One region of the Intestinimonas massiliensis (ex Afouda et al. 2020) genome, then DNA from elsewhere that is predicted to be linked to it. Evidence: riboswitches for the same ligand, from Rfam matches in the RefSeq annotation. Region 1 holds a riboswitch; the other holds the start of a gene.
What was found. Region 1 has a riboswitch for cobalamin ahead of BN2154_RS01840 (S-layer homology domain-containing protein). Riboswitches for the same ligand answer to the same signal wherever they lie in the genome.

Region 1 (10,227 bases):
GCGCTCCTCAGTGAGCAGGGCAAAGCCGTTTTTAATGGACTCCCGGGGGGTCCGGTTCCGGATGACCCGGCCATGGAGCTTGATGGTGCCGCCCGCCTTGGTCATGGCGCCGAACAGATTCTCCAGCACCTCGGTACGGCCGGAGCCGTCCAGGCCGGCGATGCCCAGAATCTCCCCCTTGCGGAGCTGGAAGGATGCGTCCTTTAGGCGGGTGTACTTACCCGCCAGGTGCTCCACCTCCAGGATGACTTCGCCGGGCACGTTGGTCTTGGGCGGGAAGCGGTTGGTGAGCTCCCGTCCCACCATCAGCTTGATGATCTCCTCCATGGTCAGCTCCTTGGCCGGCCGGGTGGCCACCCAGGTGCCGTCGCGCATGATGGTCACTTCATCGCTGATGCGGAGGATCTCCTCCATTTTGTGACTGATGTAGATGATGCCGCAGCCCTTGGCCTTGAGCATATTGATGATGCGGAACAGGTGCTCCACCTCCACCTCCGTCAGGGAGGAGGTGGGCTCGTCAAAGACAATGACCTTGGCGTCGTAGGAGACGGCCTTGGCGATCTCCACCATCTGCCGCTGCGACACGGGCATGGCAGACATGGTGGTGCTGGGGTTTACCTTGACCTCCAGCTCGTCAAAGATTTCCTTGGTGCGCTTGCGCATGACGGCCTCGCTGACCATGATGCCGCCCACCTTGGGGTAGCGACCCAGCCACAGGTTGTCCTGCACGCTGCGGGTCAGGGCCTGGTTGAGCTCCTGGTGCACCATGGCCACCCCGTTCTCCAGGGCCTCTTTGGAGCTCTTGAAGTTGACTTCCTTGCCATCCAGGACGATGGTGCCGCTGTCCTTGTTATAAATGCCGAACAGGCACTTCATCAGGGTGGACTTGCCTGCGCCGTTCTCTCCCATCAGGGCGTGCACCGTGCCGGGCCGGACCTTCAGGGATACATTGTCCAGAGCTTTGACGCCGGGAAATTCCTTGCTGATGCCTTTCATTTCCAGCAGTGCCGGCTGATCCATATGCTTCCTCCTCTCCATGGCGCTCCCCGGAGGAGCGCTGCTGTGTGGAGCCGCCGCGCCGGGCGCATCCCGTCCGGCAGGCGCCCGGCGCCGGGGCTCCACGGCGTAAGCGGGGCTGCCAGATGGCAGCCCCGCTCGTCCGTTGGTGTGTTCGGTTGGGGCGATGCGTACTGTTTTGTATCCGGGTCTGCCTTATTCGGCGGTGTACACGCCGTAGGGCACACGGATCTTGGCCACGCCCTCGTCCACGTTCAGGTCGCCGGTGTTGTCCATCAGGGCGGCGCCGTCCTTGATGTTGCCCACCAGGGTGGTAATGGTCTCGGCCATGCCGGCGGCGTCCTGCATGATGGTGCCGGTCATCTTGCCCTCGTCGATGGCCTGCTTGGCGGAGGCGATGGCATCCACGCCGAAGACGGGGATGGTCTTGCTGCTGCCGTCGCCCAGGTTGTAGCCGGCGGTCTGCAGGGAGGAGATGGCGCCCAGTGCCATGTCGTCGTTGTTGGCAATGATCAGCTCGACCATGTTGCCGTTGGCCTCAGAGTACTCGGCCAGGATGGTGTCCATGTAAGCCACGGCGGCGGCGGCGGACCAGGCGCCGTTCTGGTCAACCTGATACTTGGTATCCACGTCGCCGGCGTAGTAGGCCAGCGCGGGCTTGCCGGCCTCGGTCAGGACGGTGTCGGCATCCTCCACGCCGAACTGGGTACGGGCCTCGGCCTCGGCGTTGCCCTCCTGGCCCTTGAACATGACATAGGAGATGACGCCGTCGCCGTTCAGATCCACGGCCTCATAGTTCGCCAGCAGGTACTCGCCGATGAGCTTGCCCTGCATGTGGCCGGCCTCGGGGGCGTCGGTGCCCACGAAGGCGCACTTGTCATAGCTGTTCACCACGTCGTCGGAGACCTCGCGGTTGAAGAAGATGATGGGAATGCCGGCGTCCTTGGCGGCGTTCACAGCGTTCTGGGCGGCGTCCGGGGAGGACGTCTCCACGATGTTGACGATCAGCAGGTTGGCGCCATTGGCCAGCGCGGTGTTGATCTGGTCGGTCTGCTGGGACTGGTTGCCGGCGCCGTCAAAGTTGTCGTAGTTGACGCCCAGGGCGGTCAGCATCTCGTCCATATTGTTGCGGACGCTGGAGATGTACACGTCGGAGTAGTTGTAGTAGAACACGGCCACGTTCAGCTCACCGGCCTGAGCGGGCTGGCTCTCCGCAGGAGCAGAGGCGGAGGGGGAGGGAGAGGCGCTGCTGCCGGAGCCGCTGCCGGAGCAGCCGGCGAAGGCGGCAAACATGAGAACGGCTGCAAGAACAAGAGCAAGTTTCTTCTTCATCGTTTTTCCTCCTAAATGATACATATCGTTTTTTGCAGGGTTCCATCCGCTGGGGAACGTCTTTCCCCGGGACGCCTCTATTGTAATCGGCCGGGCGGGAAAAGACGATAGAAAATTCTTTGCTCTTCTAGGAAAAAACTTTGCTTCCATGACAACTACGGTGCATAAGTTTCTTCATTTTTGTCGTTTTTGCCTAATATTGGTGGAATGTAACGAAGGATTCCTCCGCGTGTTCCGCATAGCGCGCCCTCAGAGTGTACCCGTTCGTCCTACCCTGCTGCCGGGCGCGCGGGGAGTGAGGAGGGATGCTTCATGGCAAGCGGACAGACCGCGCATTACGGGCTCTCCCAGTGGGAGCCGGAGGACAGTTTTTTGCGGGAGGAGTTTAACGCGAACTTCTCCAAGATCGACACGGAGGTGTTCAGCAAGGCGGAAGCCGTGACCGGGACCTACACCGGGGACGGGGAGTCGGAGCGGATCATCGAATTGGGCTTCTCGCCCACGGCGGTGCTGCTGCTCCGCAATACCGGCGCCAGCAAGGACAGCAGCAACTATTACGGGGGCCTGGCCCTGCGGGACCACCCCGTCCTCCTGCCCACCGGGGCGACGGTGCTGGCCATCACCGGCAGCGGCTTTTCCGTCCACGTCGGCGGCTCGGCCAGCATCAGCAATTCCAACGGCAGCGGCTCTCTGTTCCACTACCTCGCCTTTCGCTGAGCCAGAGGCGCGCCGAGCAAAAGGCCCGGACCGGCGATGGCCGTCCCGGGCCTTTTTTGTCCCGGCTGGACGGGAAGCTGCCCCGCGTCTGTTCGGAATGACTTGAACGGGGGGCCGAAAATGCATGGTTGACTTTTCCTCTGCCTGCGGTATAATCAAAAGGGTCCCGTCTGAAAAGGCCGGGACCCTTTTTGGATATCTTCAAATTTGATATGCCGCATCATGTCCTCGGGTAGGAGCTGCCGTTCAGGCAGGCCCGGGGATGAGGGAATCCGGTGAAAGTCCGGAGCATTGCCCGTTGCCGTATGCGCTTGAGGCTGTCGTTCGTGACGTGAGTCGGTCATTGGGGAAACCTGAGAAGGCGGAACGACAGACGGGGAGGGTTTCCAGGGTCAGACCTCCGGATGGCGCGAGCCGGAAGACCTATGATGCTCGAAGCCGGAGGCGCGCCGCGCGCCGAGGGACAGGGGCCCACGCGAACAGACGGACGTGGTGAATCAAAGGATTCACCACGTCCGTTTTTTGATGACAGAAGGGGGAGCGATTGGATGAAACGATTCAGTCAGAGAGGGCTCAGCCTGCTGCTGGCCCTGGCGGCAGTCATCTGCCTGGCCAATCCGGTCTGGGCCGCCGGATCGGACGACGCTCTGGAGGCCGCCCTGGCGGACACCGCGCAGTATGTCTGCGCCGCCGTACCCGAGCCCCGGGTGGGCTCCATCGGCGGAGAGTGGGCGGTGCTGGGCCTGGCCCGCAGCGGCTATGCGGTGCCGGAGGGGTACTACCAGAGCTACTATGACGCGGTGGAGGCCTATGTTAAGGCCCGGAACGGCATCCTCCACGACAAGAAGTACACCGAATATGCCCGGGTCATCCTGGCCCTGACCGCCATCGGCCGGGATGCCCGGGATGTGGCGGGCTATGACCTGACGCTGCCCCTGGGCGACTACGACAAGACCGTCTGGCAGGGAATCAACGGTCCCATTTGGGCTCTGATCGCCCTGGATTCCGGGGACTACCCCATGCCGGAAAACCCCGCGGCGGAGACCCAGGCCACCCGCCAGATGTATCTCGACCACATCCTGGACCGCCAGCGCTCCGACGGCGGCTGGAGTCTGGCGGGGGAGGACGGCGCGGGCTCCGACCCGGATGTCACCGCCACGGCGCTCCAGGCCCTGGCCAAATACCAGGACCAGCCGGCCGTGGCCGCGGCCACCCGGGAGGCTCTGGCCTGTCTGTCCGGTCAGCAGGACGGGCAGGGCGGCTTTGCAAGCTGGAGCACCAGCAATTCGGAGAGCGTAGTGCAGGTGCTGGTGGCCCTGTGTGAGCTGGGGCTTCCTCTGGATGACGCCCGCTTTGTCAAAAACGGCTCTACTCTGCTGGACAATCTGCTGCTCTTCTACCGGAGGGGAGCCGGGTTTGTCCACACCGGCGCGGGCACGGGCTCCAGCCAGATGGCCACGGAGCAGGCGCTCTACGGTCTGGCCGCCGCCCAGCGGGCCCGGGAGGGCCGCAGCAGCCTCTACCGCATGGGTGACGCGGCCCCTGCGGCCGGAACGTCGGGCTCTGCGCCGGAGGGCGGCCCGGCGGGCAGGGACCCGGCGGTACGGCCCCAGCCGGTCACCGCCCCCGGCGTCACCTTCCCGGACCTCTCCGGTCATGCCGACCGGGCTGCCGTGGAGGCTCTGGCCGCCCGGGGCATCATCACCGGCGGCGACGACGGTCTGTTCCGCCCCGACGGTGCCATGACCCGGGCGGAGTTTGCCACCATCGTGGTGCGGGCCCTGGGCCTGGCTGCCGGCCCCCTCGGCGGGGAGACCGTCTTTTCCGACGTGGCTCCGGAGGCGTGGTATGCCCCCTACGTGGACGTCGCCTACCGCCGCGGCATCGTAAGCGGCGTGGGCGACGGCAAGTTCCGGCCTGACGGCACCCTCTCCCGGCAGGAGGCCGCCGTCATGGTGGCCCGGGCCGCCGGACTGTGCGGTCTGGATACGGCGCTGGACGCCGCCGCCGTGCGCAGCCTGCTGGCCTCCTTCTCCGACTATGTCACCACGGCGGCGTGGGCGCGGGAGAGCCTGGCCTTCTGTTATCAGGAGAACATTCTGGACCCGTCCGACCTGGCGATCCGCCCCGCGGAGGCCATCCGGCGCTGTGAGGTCGCCCGGATGCTCTTCCGGATGCTGGACCGGGCCGAACTGCTCGTATAGGAGGCACAGCATGTGGTGGAACCGATCTAAGCGGCAGATTCTGATCCTGGTGCTCCTGGCGGCGGTGCTGGCCGGCGCCTTCTGGCTGGGCGGCAACGCGCCGGGCAGCCGGGGCTGGGCACCGGAGGCTCCGGCGGCGCCCTCTGCCAGCGCGGCACAGACGGAGGTCCTCCCAGCGCCGTCTGTCAGCCCCACTCCTGCCCCCTCAACAGCTCCCACCGTCACGCCGGAGCCGGCGGAACCCCCGGAAGCCCTCCCCGTGTCCCCGATGCCGGAGGAGATGCCCGCAGCACCTCTACCGATGCAGACACCCGCGCCCCTTACGCCGCCTCCCTCCGCCGGTGCGGGAGCCTCAGTCCTCCAGGGCATGGGGGGTACGGACCCGTCGCTCGCCGCCCCGGCGCCGGAGGGAAAGCCCCAGCCGGTGGACCCCCAGGACGCGGCTTTCTCCGACGTGGCCCACACCTGCACCCTCTCGGTCCGGTGCGACACCATTCTGGACCACCTGGATTGGCTGGACGCGGAGAAGGCCGAGCTGGTGCCGGAGGACGGCGTGATCTTTCCGGAGACCCAGGTCACCTTTTACGAGGGAGAGAGCGTCTTCAACCTGCTCCAGCGTGAGATGAAGCAGGCCAAGATCCACCTGGAGTTTGAAGAGACACCCCTTTATCACTCCGCCTACATCGAGGGCATCCACAACCTCTATGAATTTGACTGCGGCGAGGGGTCCGGCTGGACCTACCGGGTCAACGGCTGGTTCCCCAACTACGGCTGCTCCCGCTACCAGCTTCAGGAGGGGGATGTGGTGGAATGGCTCTACACCTGCGACCTGGGCGCCGACGTAGGTGCCCTCTCCTCCGTCGGAGGGGCGTAACATACCGGGCGGCGCGGCAGACCCCCGCGCCGCCTTTTTGAAATGGACTGATGCGTTTGCAATCCAGAGATGCCTTTTCCAGCTACCACCCGGCGGTGAACTTTCTTTATTTCGGCCTGGTGCTGTTCTTTACCATGTGCTTTCTGCATCCGGCCTGCCTGCTGCTCTCCCTGGCCGCCGCCCTGCGGTACGCCGTCTGCCTCAACGGGCGCCGGGCGGTGCGGCGCAGCCTGCGCTACCTGCTGCCTGCGGCGCTGCTGGCCGCCCTCATCAATCCGGCCTTCAACCACCAGGGGGCCACGATCCTGACCTACCTGCCCTCGGGCAACCCCCTGACGCTGGAGAGCATTGCCTACGGCCTGGCTGCCGCCGCCCTGCTCTCCGCCGTGGTCACTTGGTTTTCCTGCTATACGGCGGTGATGACTTCCGACAAGTTCGTCTATCTCTTCGGGCGGGTCATCCCCGCCCTCTCCCTGGTCCTCTCCATGGCCCTGCGGTTCGTGCCCAGGTTCCAGGTCCAGGCCCGGGCGGTGTCTCAGGCCCAGCGCTGCGTCGGGCGGGACGTGTCGGACGGCAGCCTCCTACAGCGCCTGCGCAATGGGGTGACCATCCTCTCCATCCTGCTCACCTGGTGCCTGGAAAACGCCCTCGAGACGGCGGACAGCATGAAGAGCCGGGGCTACGGTCTGCCGGGGCGAACCGCCTTTTCCATCTATCGTCTGGACGACCGGGACCAGGCCGCCCTCTGGTGGCTGGGGGCTCTGGGCGGCTATATCCTGTCCATGTGGGGGGCGGGCGGCTTTGCCTGCCGCTACTTTCCCACCTTCCGCCTGGCCCCCCGGGACGGCTGGAGCCTCTCCGGGCTGCTGGCGTTCGGGCTTTTGTGCCTGACGCCGGTCATCATAGATCGAAGGGAGGATCGCCAGTGGACACGTTTGCGATCCATGACCTGACCTTCTTTTACCCTGGGCAGGCGGTCCCCGCCCTGGACCGGCTGGACCTGACCGTCCGGTCGGGGGAATTTTGGGTGCTGTGCGGCCCTTCGGGCTGCGGCAAATCCACCCTGCTGCGCCAGCTCAAGACGGTGCTGGCCCCCCATGGCCACCGGCTGGGGGAGATCCGCTTTGAGGGCGTCCCCCTGGACGAGCTGGACCAGCGGGAGCAGGCGGCGCGCATTGGCTTCGTGCTCCAGTCCCCGGAGAACCAGCTCGTCACCGATAAGGTGTGGCATGAGCTGGCCTTCGGCCTGGAGAGCCTGGGCTACGACACCCCCACCATCCGCCGGCGGGTGGCCGAAATGGCCTCCTTTTTCGGTATCCAGACCTGGTTTTACAAAAACGTAGCCGAGCTGTCCGGCGGACAGAAGCAGCTTTTGAACCTGGCCTCGGTCATGGCCATGCAGCCCTCTGTGCTGATTCTCGACGAGCCCACCAGTCAGTTGGACCCCATCGCCGCGGCCGATTTCCTGGCCACTCTGGGCAAGATCAACCGAGAGCTGGGCACCACCATTCTCCTCACCGAGCACCGGCTGGAAGATGCCTTCCCCCTGGCCGGCCGCGTGGCGGTGCTGGACCGGGGCAGGCTCCTGTGCACCGGCACCCCCAGCCAGGTGGGCGCCGCCCTGAAGGACGCCGGCCACGCCATGTTCCAGGCCATGCCCGCACCCATGCGCATCTGGGCGGCGGTGGGGGATTCCTCCCCCTGCCCCGTCACCGTCCGGGAGGGACGGGACTGGCTGGGCCGTTTCGCCGCCGCTCACCCCCTGGGAGCGCTCCCGGAGGAGCAGCGGCACGCCTATCCGCCGGAGGCCGCCATCACCGCCCGGGACCTGTGGTTCAAGTATGAAAAGGACCTGCCCGACGTGGTGAAGGGCCTGTCCCTTACGGTGCGGAGGGGGGAATTCTTGGCCCTGCTGGGGGGGAACGGCACCGGCAAGACCACCAGCCTGAAGCTGCTCTCCGGCCTGCTGCAGCCCTGCCGCGGGGAGCTGGAGACGGTGGGCCGGCTGGGCGTACTGCCCCAGAACCCCCAGGCCCTGTTTGTGAAAAAGACGGTGCGTGAGGACCTTTTCGAGCTTCTGAAGGGCCGACCGCTGCCCAGGGCCGCGCAGGAGGAGCAGGTCGCCCGTGCGGTGACGCTGTGCCGTCTGGAGGAGCTGCTGGACCGGCACCCCTACGACCTCTCCGGCGGCGAGCAGCAGCGGGCCGCTCTGGCCAAGATCCTGCTGCTGGAGCCGGACGTCCTGCTGCTGGACGAGCCCACCAAGGGGCTGGACGCCGGGTTTAAGCAGACTCTGGCCGAGATCCTGCAGCGGCTCCTGCGCCGGGGGGTGCCCGTCCTTATGGTCAGCCACGACATTGAGTTCTGCGCCCGCTACGCCCACCGCTGCGCGCTGTTTTTTGATGGGACGATCGTCACAGAGGGCCCGCCCCGGGCATTTTTCTCCGGCAACAGCTTCTACACCACCGCCGCCAACCGGATGGCCCGGGCCCGCCTGCCGGGGGCGGTCACCGCCGAGGAGGTCATTGCCGCCTGCGGCGGCGCCCTGCCGCCGGAACCGGAGCTGCCGGAGGCGTCCCCGCCCCTTCCTCCCCCCGGCGTACACAGCGCCGACGACCGGCCCGGGCCCCTGCCCTGGTGGCGCCGGCTGATCGCCGCCGTATCCGCCGCCGCTGCACTGCTCCTGCTGTGCAATGCCGTGGGCGCGGCCGATCTGACCGCCCTGATCGGTGCGGCAGGGGCCTCCTCTGCCGGCATGACCCATCTCAAGCTGGACGCCCTTCTCCTGGCCGCTCTGCTGGTCTTTACCCTGGCGGTCAGCCGCCGGGCCCCACCCCCTGTGGTTCCCATCCAGGTCCCGCGGGAGCGGCGCAGGCTCCCCAAGCGCACTGTGGCGGCGGCGGTCATGATCCTGCTGCTGATCCCGGTGACCCTCTTCGTGGGGCTTTTTTATCTGGACAACAAGAAGTATTACTTCATCTCCCTGCTGATCCTGCTGGAGTGTATGGCGCCCTTCTTCCTTCTCTTCGAGGGGAGAAAGCCCCAAGCCCGGGAGCTGGTGGTCATCGCAGTGCTCTGCGCGGTGGCCGTGGCGGGCCGGGCGGCGTTATTCATGCTGCCCCAGTGCAAGCCGGTGATGGCCCTTACGATTCTGGCCGGCGTGGCTTTCGGGGGGGAGGCCGGCTTCCTGGTGGGAGCTATGACCATGCTGCTGTCCAACCTTCTCTTCGCCCAGGGGCCGTGGACTCCCTATCAGATGTTCGCCATGGGCATCATCGGCTTTCTGGCGGGCCTGCTGTTCCGCAGGGGGCTGCTCCGCCGCAGCCGGGTCTCGCTGGCCGTCTTCGGCGCGCTGGCGGCCATCGTGGTCTACGGCGGAATCATGAACCCGGTATCCGCCCTGTTGTGGTCTCAGGCGCTCAATGGAGCGGTCCTGCTGACCTATTACCTCTCCGGCTTTCCCATGGACCTGATCCAGGCAATCGCCACCTTCCTGTTCCTCTGGTTTGCCGCCGAACCCTTGCTGGAAAAGCTGGAGCGCATCAAGGTAAAGTACGGGCTGATGGAGTAGGGCCGGAAAAAGCGGCGGCTGCCGCTCCAAAGGGCCATAAAGCCCCAGGGTCCCCGGAAAGGCAATGCCTTTCCGGGGACCCTGGGGCTTGGCTTTTTCAGACCAGCAGACGGCTTTCCCGGATGTTGTCCAGGGCCAGCTTCATCTCCGCCTCGGTACGCACCAGGGCCAGGCGCACATAGCCCTCTCCCGAGGGGCCGAAGGCGCTGCCCGGCGTCACCAGCAGGCCGGTACGCTGGAGGAGCTGCTCACAAAAGTGCTGGGAATCCCCAAATCCCTCCGGGATCTTGGCCCACACAAACATGGTGGAGGAACACCGGGGGACGTTCCAGCCCAGGGCGGTCAGGCCGTCGCACAGGTAGTTGCGCCGCGCCTCATAGGCCCGCCGGGTGGTCTCCACACAGCTCTGATCTCCGGTAATGGCGGCGATGGCCGCCCGCTGGACGGGCAGGAACATGCCGTAGTCCATATTGGACTTCAGCTTGGCCAACTGTCCCACCATCTCGGCATTG
Region 2 (10,227 bases), on a different contig from region 1:
AAAGAGGGCGGTTGCTCCGCCGGTGTGCCAGAACACCACGGTGGAGCCCCGGGGGATCTTGCCCTGTTCGGCGTAGTCGATGAGCCCGGAGAGGGCCTTTCCGGTGTACACCGGGTCCACCAAAATGCCCTCGGTGCGGGCCAGACGCCGGATGGCGGCAGTGGCGGCAGGAGCGGGCGCCTCGTAGCCCGCGCCGTAGTAGCCCAGGTCGGTCCGGAAGTCCTCCGGCCGCAGGTTCTCGTCCGAACCGATGGCCCTCAGGGCCCGGGTGCCCAGCTCCGCCGTGCGGGCGGGGTAGCCCTCGTCCTTGGGGCTGACGTTGACGGCCACGATCTCCGGCCCGCCCATCAGCTTCCGCCCGGCGGCCAGCCCGGCCAGTGTGCCGCCGGTGCCGGTGCCCAAGAACAGATAGTCCGGCGCAATACCCTGGCCGCAGCACTGGTCCAGCAGCTCGGCCCAGCCGCCGATGAAGCCGGCGGAGCCCAGGGGCTGGGCGGCCCCCATGGGCACCTCGCAGCAGATGTGCCCCTCCCCCTCCAGGCGGGCCATGTGGGCCCGGCCCAGCCGGACGGCCTCCTCCTCGGCCTCCTCCTCCGTGCCGCCGTTCAGGGGGACCAGATGGACCTCGGCGTCCAGCACATAATCCAGCAGGAGGTTGGCCCGCAGCTCGGCGGGCTCCACGATGGCCACCAGATACAGAATAGGCCGCATCCCCAGGCGGCGGCAGGCGGTGGCCACCTGCATGGCGCAGTTGGACTGGGTGGCGCCGTAGCTGACCACGGTGTCGCAGCCCCGGGCCCGGGCCTCCCCCAGCACATACTCCAGCTTGCGGACCTTGTTGCCGCCGAACAGGCTCATGCCGGTCAGGTCGTCCCGTTTGATCCACAGATCGATGCCCAGCTCCCGGGACAGATTTTCCGCCCGGTGGAAGGGGGTGGGGAAAAAGCCCAGCGCCGCCCGGGGCAGGGTGGACAGGCGGGCGTGTACTTGCGCGGTGGTCTCCATAGAGATCCCTCCTATATGGTTTTGTGATGTTGCCAGTATAACACTTAAGGGCCCGCAGGAAAACGTCTGTTTTCCCGCGGGCCCTCAAGCTTCGCCGTTCTCCACGACCTCCAGGATGTCGGTCAGGTCGCAGTCCAGCGCGGTGATGATCCGCGACAGGTTATAGGCATCATATCGGACAACGGTATTTTTATAATACCCATCAATGGTCTGATATTTGATTTTTGACCTCTGCGCAAGCTCGTACCGACTTATGCCGCGCTCATCCAAATAGCGGTCCAGCTTCAGACGAACCTGCTTCATCCTATCACCTTCTTTTCGTATATACATCATATCGGTGATAGTAATGATTGACAATTTCCTGAACTCAGTATACACTGTTTATCGGATATAAAGGAGGTCTCGGTATGCCGGACTATCAAACCCTCTACACCTACCTGTTCAACCGGGTCACCGATGCGGTGGCCGCCCTGCAGGCCCGGGACTATGGCACCGCGGAAGACATTCTGAAAAGCGCCCAACAGGATACCGAAGAGCAGTACGCCGAAGGCGAGTAGAGCCCCGCGCCCCGCCCCTCAATTTCGCCGTGAGCCTTGTATTTTCCCCTGCCATCGTATATAATGTCAGGGCGAATCAACGGAAAAGAGGGTTCTGCCGATGAAATTAGGCATCGTGGGTCTGCCCAACGTGGGCAAATCGACCCTGTTCAACGCCATCACCAACGCGGGCGTCGAGTCCGCCAACTACCCCTTCTGCACCATCGACCCCAACGTGGGCGTGGTGGCCGTCCCCGACAGCCGCCTGGACTGGCTTTCCGCCTTCCATAAGCCCAAAAAGACCACCCCCGCCGTGGTGGAGTTTGTGGACATCGCCGGTCTGGTGAAGGGCGCCTCCAAGGGCGAGGGTCTGGGCAACAAGTTCCTGTCCAACATCCGGGCCACCGACGCCATCGTTCACGTGGTCCGCTGCTTCGACGACCCCAACGTCATCCATGTGGAGGGCTCCACAGACCCCCTGCGTGACATTCAGATCATTGATATCGAGCTCATCATGGCCGATATGGAGATGGTCCAGCGCCGCATCGACAAGTGCTCCAAGGCCGGCCGGACCGGCGATAAGAAGGCCGCCCACGAAGCGGAGGTCTTCCAGGGCCTCCAGGACTGGCTCAACGAGGGCAGGTCCGCCCGCTCCTACGAGTGCGACGAGGACGACGCCGCCCTCATCGCCACCTCCGAGCTTCTCAGCCTCAAGCCCATCATCTACGCCGCCAACCTGGACGAGGCGGGCTTCTCCGACTACCAGAACAACGCCTACTACCAGCAGGTGGCGGGTGTGGCCGCCGCCGAGGGCGCGCAGGTCATCCCCGTCTGCGCCCAGTTGGAGGCCGAGATCGCCCAGTTGGAGCCCGACGAGAAAAAGCTGTTTCTGGACGACCTGGGCATCCCCGAGTCCGGCCTGGACCGGCTCATCAAGGCCAGCTATGCCCTGCTGGGCCTCATCTCCTTCCTCACCGCCGGCGAGGACGAGTGCCGGGCCTGGACCATCCAAAAGGGTACCAAGGCGCCCCAGGCCGCCGGTAAGATCCACACCGACTTCGAGCGGGGCTTCATCCGGGCCGAGGTGGTCTCCTTCGACGACCTGGTAGCCAATGGCAGCATGAACGCCGCCAAGGAAAAGGGCCTGGTCCGCAGCGAGGGCAAGGACTATGTCATGCAGGACGGGGATATTGTCCTCTTCCGCTTCAACGTGTAATCGCTTAAAAAGGACCGGGGCGTCCGTCCAGTGGACGGACGCCCCGGTCCTTTTTTACTGCTTCCAGTACAGGCAGTAGCTGACGTGGGTCTGGCCCAGATAGACCCACACCGTGTCCCCCATATCCAGCTTTTCCTCAAAGACCAGGTCGGGGACAAACAGCTTCAGCGAGGTGCCCTTCATACCGGTGCGGATGTTTTTGCCCTCCGGCGTGGGCTGTGCCCGGAAGGCCTCTACCTGAGCGGGCAGATCGGGCAGCTTCACCTTCCGGCTGAACTCCGGCAGGAAACGCTCCGCCTCCACATAGACCACGTGCTCGGGCTCCTTGAACCAGTTGACATTCACGGTGATCGCTCCTTTCCCCTCCATAAAGGCCTCTCTGCAAAGCAATGCCTGCCGCTCCCTTTTGCTTCATCGGACCATGAGGCCCACCAGGCGCTCCAGAACGGCGGCCACCTCGGCGCGGCTGGCATTCCCGGCGGGGTCCAGCCGCCCGCCGTCCTTTCCGGTCAGCAGGCCGGTGGCCAAGGCCCAGGACAGGGCCTCCTCCGCCCACCCGGCGCGCTCGGCGCCGTCGGCAAAGGCGGTGAGCGGCTGCCGGGCGGAGGTATCCAGGCCGGCGTACCCGGCATAGCGGTAGAGCATGGCGGCCAGTTCCTGCCGGGTGATGGAGCGCTCCGGGGCAAAGGCCCCGCCGGAGACCCCGTTGGCGATGCCTGCCTCTGCCGCCCAGGCGGCGGCCGAGGCGTACCAAGCCTCGACCGCCACGTCGGAGAAGGCCGCCTCAGCCCCCTCCGGCTGGCCCTCCAGGCGGTAGAGCACCGTCACCAGCATGGCCCGGGTCAGCACCCCGTCGGGGTCGAAGCGGTCGCCGCCCACCCCCTGGAGCAGCCCGCGGGAGGCGGCGAAGGCCACCGCTTCCGCCCCCCAGTATCCGTCGGGCACGTCGACGAAGGTCTCTGCCCCTCGGATCAGGGCCACGGAGGCCGAGCCGGGCAGCAGCAGATAGGCGGTGCCGTTCGCCACCAGGGATTTTTTCAGCGGGGCGGCGGCGTCATCCGCCCCCACCAGTGCGGGCACCAGCCCCGCCTCCGCGGCGGGGAAGGCGACCCGGATGCCGCCGGGCAGGGTCTCCACCGGCTTGCCGTCCACCAAGACGGCGACGGTCCGGACCCCGTCCGCCCCCTGTCCCACCGACACCGACACCGTCCGGCCGCCTGCGTCGGCCAGTGCGGCCAGCGCCCGGCTGGAGAGGTCCACCTGCGCCAGTCCGGTCTCAATCCTCAGGCCGACCCCGGTCTCCCCGGCCAGCCGCTCCACCGCCGTCCGGGGCAGCTCCACGGTGACCTGGTCCGCCCGTCCCGAGACGTCGGGCCGGATGATAACACACCCTGCGCCGCCGTTCTGGGCGGCGTCCAAAGCGGCGCGAATCTCTTTTTCCGTCACCGCCGCCTTGGCCTCGCCGGTTTTGTCTGCCACCGCCTGAGGCTCCAGAACGGCGCTGGTGTCCGCCGCCCCTGCCGAGGAGCTGCCGCCCCAGGACTCCGAGCCGTACTCGTCGTGGTAATTGTCAGTGTAGAACCAGATCACCTTGGCATCCCGCGTCAGCGAATAATCCCGGCAGCCGATGTCGGCGGTGGTGCCGTTGACCATATACAGCCAGCCGGAATCCTTGCTGCCGTGCCCGAACTCCTCCTCGTCTCCAATGGAGCTGATGTACCCCGGCGTGCTCTCCACATAGTCCACCCCCGCCTGGGTCAGGGCGGCGTCCAGGGCGTCGAACACCGACTGACCGGCCCGCAGCGCCACAGACTCGTCAGCCAGGACCACCTGATAGGCCGAGGCGTTGTGCTTATAGGTGTATTTTCCGCCGCAGGCGCTGTCGTCGTGGGTCAGCACCTTGACGGAGACAGTGATGCTCCTGCCGCTGTCTGCGCCGGGCGCGGCGGCCAGCGAGACGCTGATCTTCTGGCCCGTGTGGGCCTCAGCCTGGGCCTCCGTCACGGTAAAGGAGCCGGTCTTGCCCACATACCCGCTCTTGCTCACGGTGTAGGTGTAGGTCCCGGCGGGCAGGTCATAGCGGAAGGGAGCCGCCGGCGTCTGCTCCGTCTCCTCCCGCAGGACGGTCACCGCCGCGTCATCCGGGATGACCGCGAAGGTCACCGGGCCGTGTTGGGCCCAGGTGGCCTCGGCCGTCTCCATGGCCCGGTCGGAGAAGTCAAACAGCCGGAAGGGCAGCCCCGTCTCCCCGTACCGGAGGGCGGCGATCAGGCCGCGGAAGCCCTGCTCGGTGGAGAAGGAGTTGGACGTGGGCCGGAAGCCATCCAGGGTGTCGCTGACATAGGTCAGCAGTCCGTCCACCAGGGAGGGCTGGCCCTCGCCTGCCGTCACTTCGGCAGGGTCGATACCCAGCGCGGCAAAGGCCATGGCGGCCAGGCCGGTGGAGGCGGCGTTCCCCATGCCGCCGTCCGCCCCCTGGCAGGCCCGCACCTTGGCCAGGGCCCCGTCCACGGCCTCCTTCACCAGAGCGTTGCCGTCACAGTAGGGGGCCAGCGCCAGCAGCATGGGCGTGGCCCCGTCGGGGCCCCAGGATGTATTGCCCCAGGAGTCCTGGCTGTCCACCGCCGCCTGGATCAGGTAATCCATCTGCGCCTGGGTGGCGTAGCCCTCCCCCTGCTGGAGCGCCAGAATGACGTAGGGCAGGGTATACGGATTGGTCACGCTGGCAGCCTTGCCGTCCACCAGGGCCGTCAGCTTGGCCACCACGTCCACCTCCCGCAGGTCGGCGGTAACGGTCTTCCGGGCGTCGTAGCCCAGGGCCCGCAGGGCAATGATGTATTTGGCCAGATCGCCGGGCGCGTCGGTAGCGTCAGCCTTGGCCAGGAAGGTATCCAGGCAGGCCTGCACCTGGTCCGCGGACAGTTTGTGGCCGCGGTCCGGCCAGGCGGCGGCATAGGCAGCCAGATCGGCGGCCAGCCAGGGGCCATTGCCGTCGCCCGCCACGCCGGAGGCCGCATACCGGGCCGCGATGTTGTCCAGGACCTCCCGGGCCCCAACCGGGGTGACCGTCACTGTAAATATCTTAGTCAGGCTTTCCAGCCCCGCAGCCGAAAGGGTGGCTGTCAGTGTAACGGTCTGCTCCTTGGCCCCCCGCCGGACCACGCCGCTGCCGCTTATAACATCCGGTGCGCTGGATGTCCAGGTAATGGAGGACAGCCCGCTGGCCCCGGTCTCCGGTAGATCCAGGTCCGCAGAGACCTCCACCGTGCTGTCGCCGCCCCCCAGCCGCAGGGCATCCCGGTCCGCCTCCAGCTCGGCTGCGGTCAGGGCACGGCTGATCCGGACGGTGTAGGTTTTGGCGGACAGCCCAGTGCCCTCCGGCGGTTCTACCACCATTCGCAGCACGTTGACCGTGCCGCTCCAATCCAGGTCCCTGAGTATAATCCAGCTATCCCCCTGCTGGCCTGTGACCTGCGCCGCCGGCTCCGCAGCCTCTCCCAAATAGATGGAGACCACCGCATTCCCAGAGGCGCGGGCTGCCTTCACCTTGACCATTGACAGCGTGGTGGGAAAATCGTAGAGGGCGTATTCTGTCTCTGCGGGATCAAAGTCTATGGACCCGGTGTAGCTCTCCATCAGGTCCGTCACGACCAAACTGGTCAGCTCGTTGGCCGGGCTGGGCTGCATCGCTGCGGCCAGGGCTGCCGCAGCCTTGATCAGTTTGTCGGCGTCCGAGCCGGGGCCATAGAGGGCGCTCCCCTTCTCCGCGACATACTCCAGCCAGAGCCCCATATAGGTCTCATCCAGCCCGCCGATCAGCGTTTCAGCTTCCGCAACGGCCTGCTCCAGAGCCGCTTTTTCCGGGTCGGAAAAGGCGGAGGTGTCCCATGCCTTGGCCTGCTCCAGGGCGGTCCGGGCCTCGTCCAGCGCATCTAGGAACTCGTAATCGTAATAGTGCATGGCATTCCCGCTCCAGACCCCATAGAGGCTGTAGCGGAAGGTATACGTATCCCCTTCTGTAACCGGATCTGCTCCGATGCCGGCCGGGGCGTCAAAGTCGCCATTGATGGCATAGGACCAGCCGGGGTACTGAAAGCTCCCCTCCTGGACCTCGGTCCCCAGCGTCTCGTTGATGGCGCTGATGCCCGATACCCAGCCGATGCCCGTCACAAAGCCCTTGTCCAGCCCAACGATATCCAGTCCCTGGTCCTTCTGGGCCTGGGTCAGCACATCCTTTACGGTGGACCCGGCCGGCACCGTCACTGTCACCGGTCCTGGCAACGGCGACTGCACGCCCAACTCCGCCAGCATTTCCGGCTCTGCAACGGCGCGGATATTGACCTCCAGTGTGACCGTCACGTCCTCCGCCGCAAAGGCGGCGGCGGGCAGCAGACTCAGGGTCAGCACCAGCGCCACCAGCAGAGCCAAAGCCTTTTTCATCCTGTTTTTCATCGCGCTCTCTCCTTTTTCGTCTGGGCGGAGCCCGCCCAAAATATAAAATGCCGCGGCAAGCATATGCTTGCCACGGCCGTTTTTCCGCAACACCAGAGCCCCGTCCCTCCACGGGGCGGGTCGTTTTTGTAGGTCTTCTGACTTGCGTTTAGGGAGCGTCTGCTCCTGCGCCCGCATCCCGCCTTCCCAGGTCTCCCCAGTGACTGGCTTTCGCCAACGGATGCGGCCTCCACGCTTACAGCGGCGGTTACCGTCCGGTCTGCACGGTCTCCCGTGTTCCGGTTCCCTTGTCCATCTCTCCCGGTGCCGGGCCAGGGCCCACGCCCCGAAAGAGCCACAAGAACATCTCTTTTTTCTTTTTCAATTGTCGGTCCAAGCGGGATGGGCCCAGAAGAGCCATCCATCCTTTTCCAGTATACACAGTCTGCGAAGGGATGTCAATGCCCTTTTGCGCCGCCTAGACCAGCAGAATATACAGCAGCATGGCGACCAATCCCACTCCCGCCAGCAGCAGGTCGAAGGAGAAGGTCTCCCCCACCAGGAACCGCCGGGGCTTGCGCTCATATGCGCCGAAATTCTCATCGTGCTTAGGCACAAAGATGCCGGGAGCCTTGGTAAAGAGGATGCGCTCCCCCAGAAAGACAATGACGTCCCCCACCGAGGCCGCGGCCCGGGCGCAGAAGGCGCCCAGGAAGGCCAGGGCATTCAGGGCGGGCCGGTACACCAGCTCCTCCAGGTCCAGCCTCTGCGGCCAGCGGTTGAGGTAGACCTCCCCGCCGCTCTCCCGCCGCATCAGTAGCCCCCGGATGACCGCCAGATAGACCAGCGCGCCGATGCCCAGTGAGATGCAGGCCCCCTTCAGATTGGTCAGGGAGAAGTAGTGGAGGGTCTCCTCCAGGTGGTCGCCGTGCAGGAACTCCGCCGCCCAGACGGCGATGGGCTGCATGGTAAGGGAGGGGGTCACGCCCAGCGCCAGCAGCACCCCCGCCCCGCCGGTCAGGGCCGCCGCCGTGCCCGCAGACCAGTAGGGCTTCGGCGCCGCGTGCTGGCCCCGGGCCTTGGGGGAGAGAAAGATGCACACAAAGAGCTTGGTCATATAGGCTGCCGTCAGGCCGCCGGAGATCAGGAACAGCCACTCCACCACACGGTAGACTCCGGCGTCCAGACCCGCGTGGGTCAGGGCGTGGATGTACTCCACAATGCTCTCGTGGAGCAGGGTCTTGCTGACGTATCCGGAGAAGCCGGGCACCCCGGCGATGGAGCAGGCCCCCACCAGAAAGACCGCCTTGAGCCAGGGCTTGTCGCGGCCCCAGCCCCGGATGTCGTTGAGGTTCAGGGAATGGGTCCCCAGATAGACCACCCCAGCCGCCACGAAGAGGACCAGCTTGATCAGGGAGTGGTTGAGCATATGCAGAATGGTGCCCCAGGCCGCCAGGGCGTTCTCCCCGCTGAGGAGGCCCTGCATGGCCACTCCCACCAGGATAAAGCCGATCTGGGACATGGATGAGCAGGCCAGAGTCCGCTTCAGGTCCACTGAGAAGACGGCCAGCACCGCCCCCAGCACCATGGTCACTACCCCCAGCAAAAGCACCGCGTCCCCCCAGGGCGCGTCGGCCCGGAACAGGTTCCGGGCGATTACCAGAATGCCGAACACGCCGCTTTTGGTCAGGATGCCGGACAGCAGGGCCGAGGCCGGGGCCGGCGCCACCGGGTGGGCCTTGGGCAGCCAGATGTGCAGGGGGAACATGCCCGCCTTGGCTCCGAAGCCCGCCAGGCAGCAGCCTCCCGCCACATAGAGCGGGACCTTCTTCTCCTCCGGCAGGGCGGCGGCCAGGCCGGCCAGCGCCCCAATCTCCAGGGTGCCCAGCAGGTCGTACAGCAGGAACAGCCCCACCAGCAGGGTCATGCCGCCGATGACCGCCACCGCCAGATAGGTGTTGGCCGCCCGGAGGGCCTCCGGGGTCTCGTTTTGGGCCACCCACACGTAGGAGGTGAAGGACATCATTTCAAAAAAAACAAAGAGGGTGATGAGGTCAGCCGCCAGAAAGACCCCCATCAGGGCCCCCAGGGTCAGCAGCCAGAAAAAGTAGTAGCGCTCCTTGTGCGCGGCGGCGGCAAAGTATTCCCGGCTGGCCAGGCCGGTGGCCAGCCACAAAAAGCCCGCCACCAGGACCAGCAGGGTACGCAGGCTCCCCGCCGCCAACCGCAGTCCCAGGCCGCACACGCCGGGCAGGGCGGCCCCCGCCCCGTCCGCCGTCAGCAGCAACAGGGCCGCCGCCAGCTCCACAGCGGGCACGATGCGGACATACCAGTCCCGGCCCGCCGGGCTCCGCTTCCCCAGGGGAAAGACCGCGAAAGCGCCCAGAATAGGGAAAAGCACCAGAAACAGCAGCAGATCGGTTTGCATGTTCTCTTCCCCCCTTACAGCAGCCCCTGGCTGACCTGGGTCAAAAAGCCGATAACCAGGTTGGAGCACAGGGCCAGCACCACGCCCATGGACGTCAGGAGCACCAGCGGCACGGTCATGGTCTTGTCCGGGTCGTGGACCTTGGCCAAGGCCTCGGCGTCCAGCTTTCCCACCGGGAAGTAGGCCCGGACCACCACTGTCATCAGATAGAGGGTGGTCAGCAGCGTGGACAAAATCAGCGCCCCGATGCCCACGTAGGCCAGTTTGTTCTGGGAGGCCACGGCGGCGGTGGCGATCATCCACTTGCCCGCGAAGCCGCCCAGAGGAGGCAGGCCGATGAGGGCAAAGGAGGACACGGTGAAAGCGGCGAAGACCACCGGCATCACCCGCCCGAAGTTTTCCAGATCGTAGACGTACTCCCGACCGCTCTTGTGGAGGATGGCGCCGGCGCAGCAGAACATGGTGATCTTGACCACCGCGTGATAGACCATATGGGTCAGTCCGCCCAGCAGCCCGGCGGGAGTCATGATGGTAAAGGCGAAAAGGATGTAGGACAGGTTGCTCACCGTGGAGAAGGCCAGCCTCCGCTTCAGGTGGGGGGTGCGCAGGGC

Region 2: it holds a riboswitch for cobalamin, as region 1 does, so the genes downstream of both, BN2154_RS14540 (S-layer homology domain-containing protein) here and BN2154_RS01840 (S-layer homology domain-containing protein) in region 1, are expected to answer to the same signal.

The regions. Positions count from the first base shown of each region.
Region 1 is NZ_LN869528.1:334,312-344,538, forward strand. It holds gene BN2154_RS01825 (sugar ABC transporter ATP-binding protein) at 1-1,020, opposite strand, end outside; gene BN2154_RS01830 (galactose ABC transporter substrate-binding protein) at 1,213-2,349, opposite strand; gene BN2154_RS01835 (hypothetical protein) at 2,662-3,066, shown strand; cobalamin riboswitch at 3,272-3,509, shown strand; gene BN2154_RS01840 (S-layer homology domain-containing protein) at 3,615-5,270, shown strand; gene BN2154_RS01845 (DUF4430 domain-containing protein) at 5,281-6,144, shown strand; gene BN2154_RS01850 (energy-coupling factor transporter transmembrane component T) at 6,195-7,097, shown strand; gene BN2154_RS01855 (ATP-binding cassette domain-containing protein) at 7,070-9,715, shown strand; gene BN2154_RS01860 (aminotransferase class I/II-fold pyridoxal phosphate-dependent enzyme) at 9,813-10,227, opposite strand, start outside.
Region 2 is NZ_LN869529.1:2,195,906-2,206,132, forward strand. It holds gene BN2154_RS14520 (1-aminocyclopropane-1-carboxylate deaminase/D-cysteine desulfhydrase) at 1-1,005, opposite strand, end outside; gene BN2154_RS14525 (helix-turn-helix domain-containing protein) at 1,090-1,308, opposite strand; gene BN2154_RS15910 (plant Invertase/pectin methylesterase inhibitor family protein) at 1,413-1,562, shown strand; gene ychF (redox-regulated ATPase YchF) at 1,663-2,757, shown strand; gene BN2154_RS14535 (hypothetical protein) at 2,812-3,102, opposite strand; gene BN2154_RS14540 (S-layer homology domain-containing protein) at 3,169-7,209, opposite strand; cobalamin riboswitch at 7,324-7,562, opposite strand; gene BN2154_RS14545 (complex I subunit 5 family protein) at 7,667-9,616, opposite strand; gene BN2154_RS14550 (complex I subunit 5 family protein) at 9,631-10,227, opposite strand, start outside.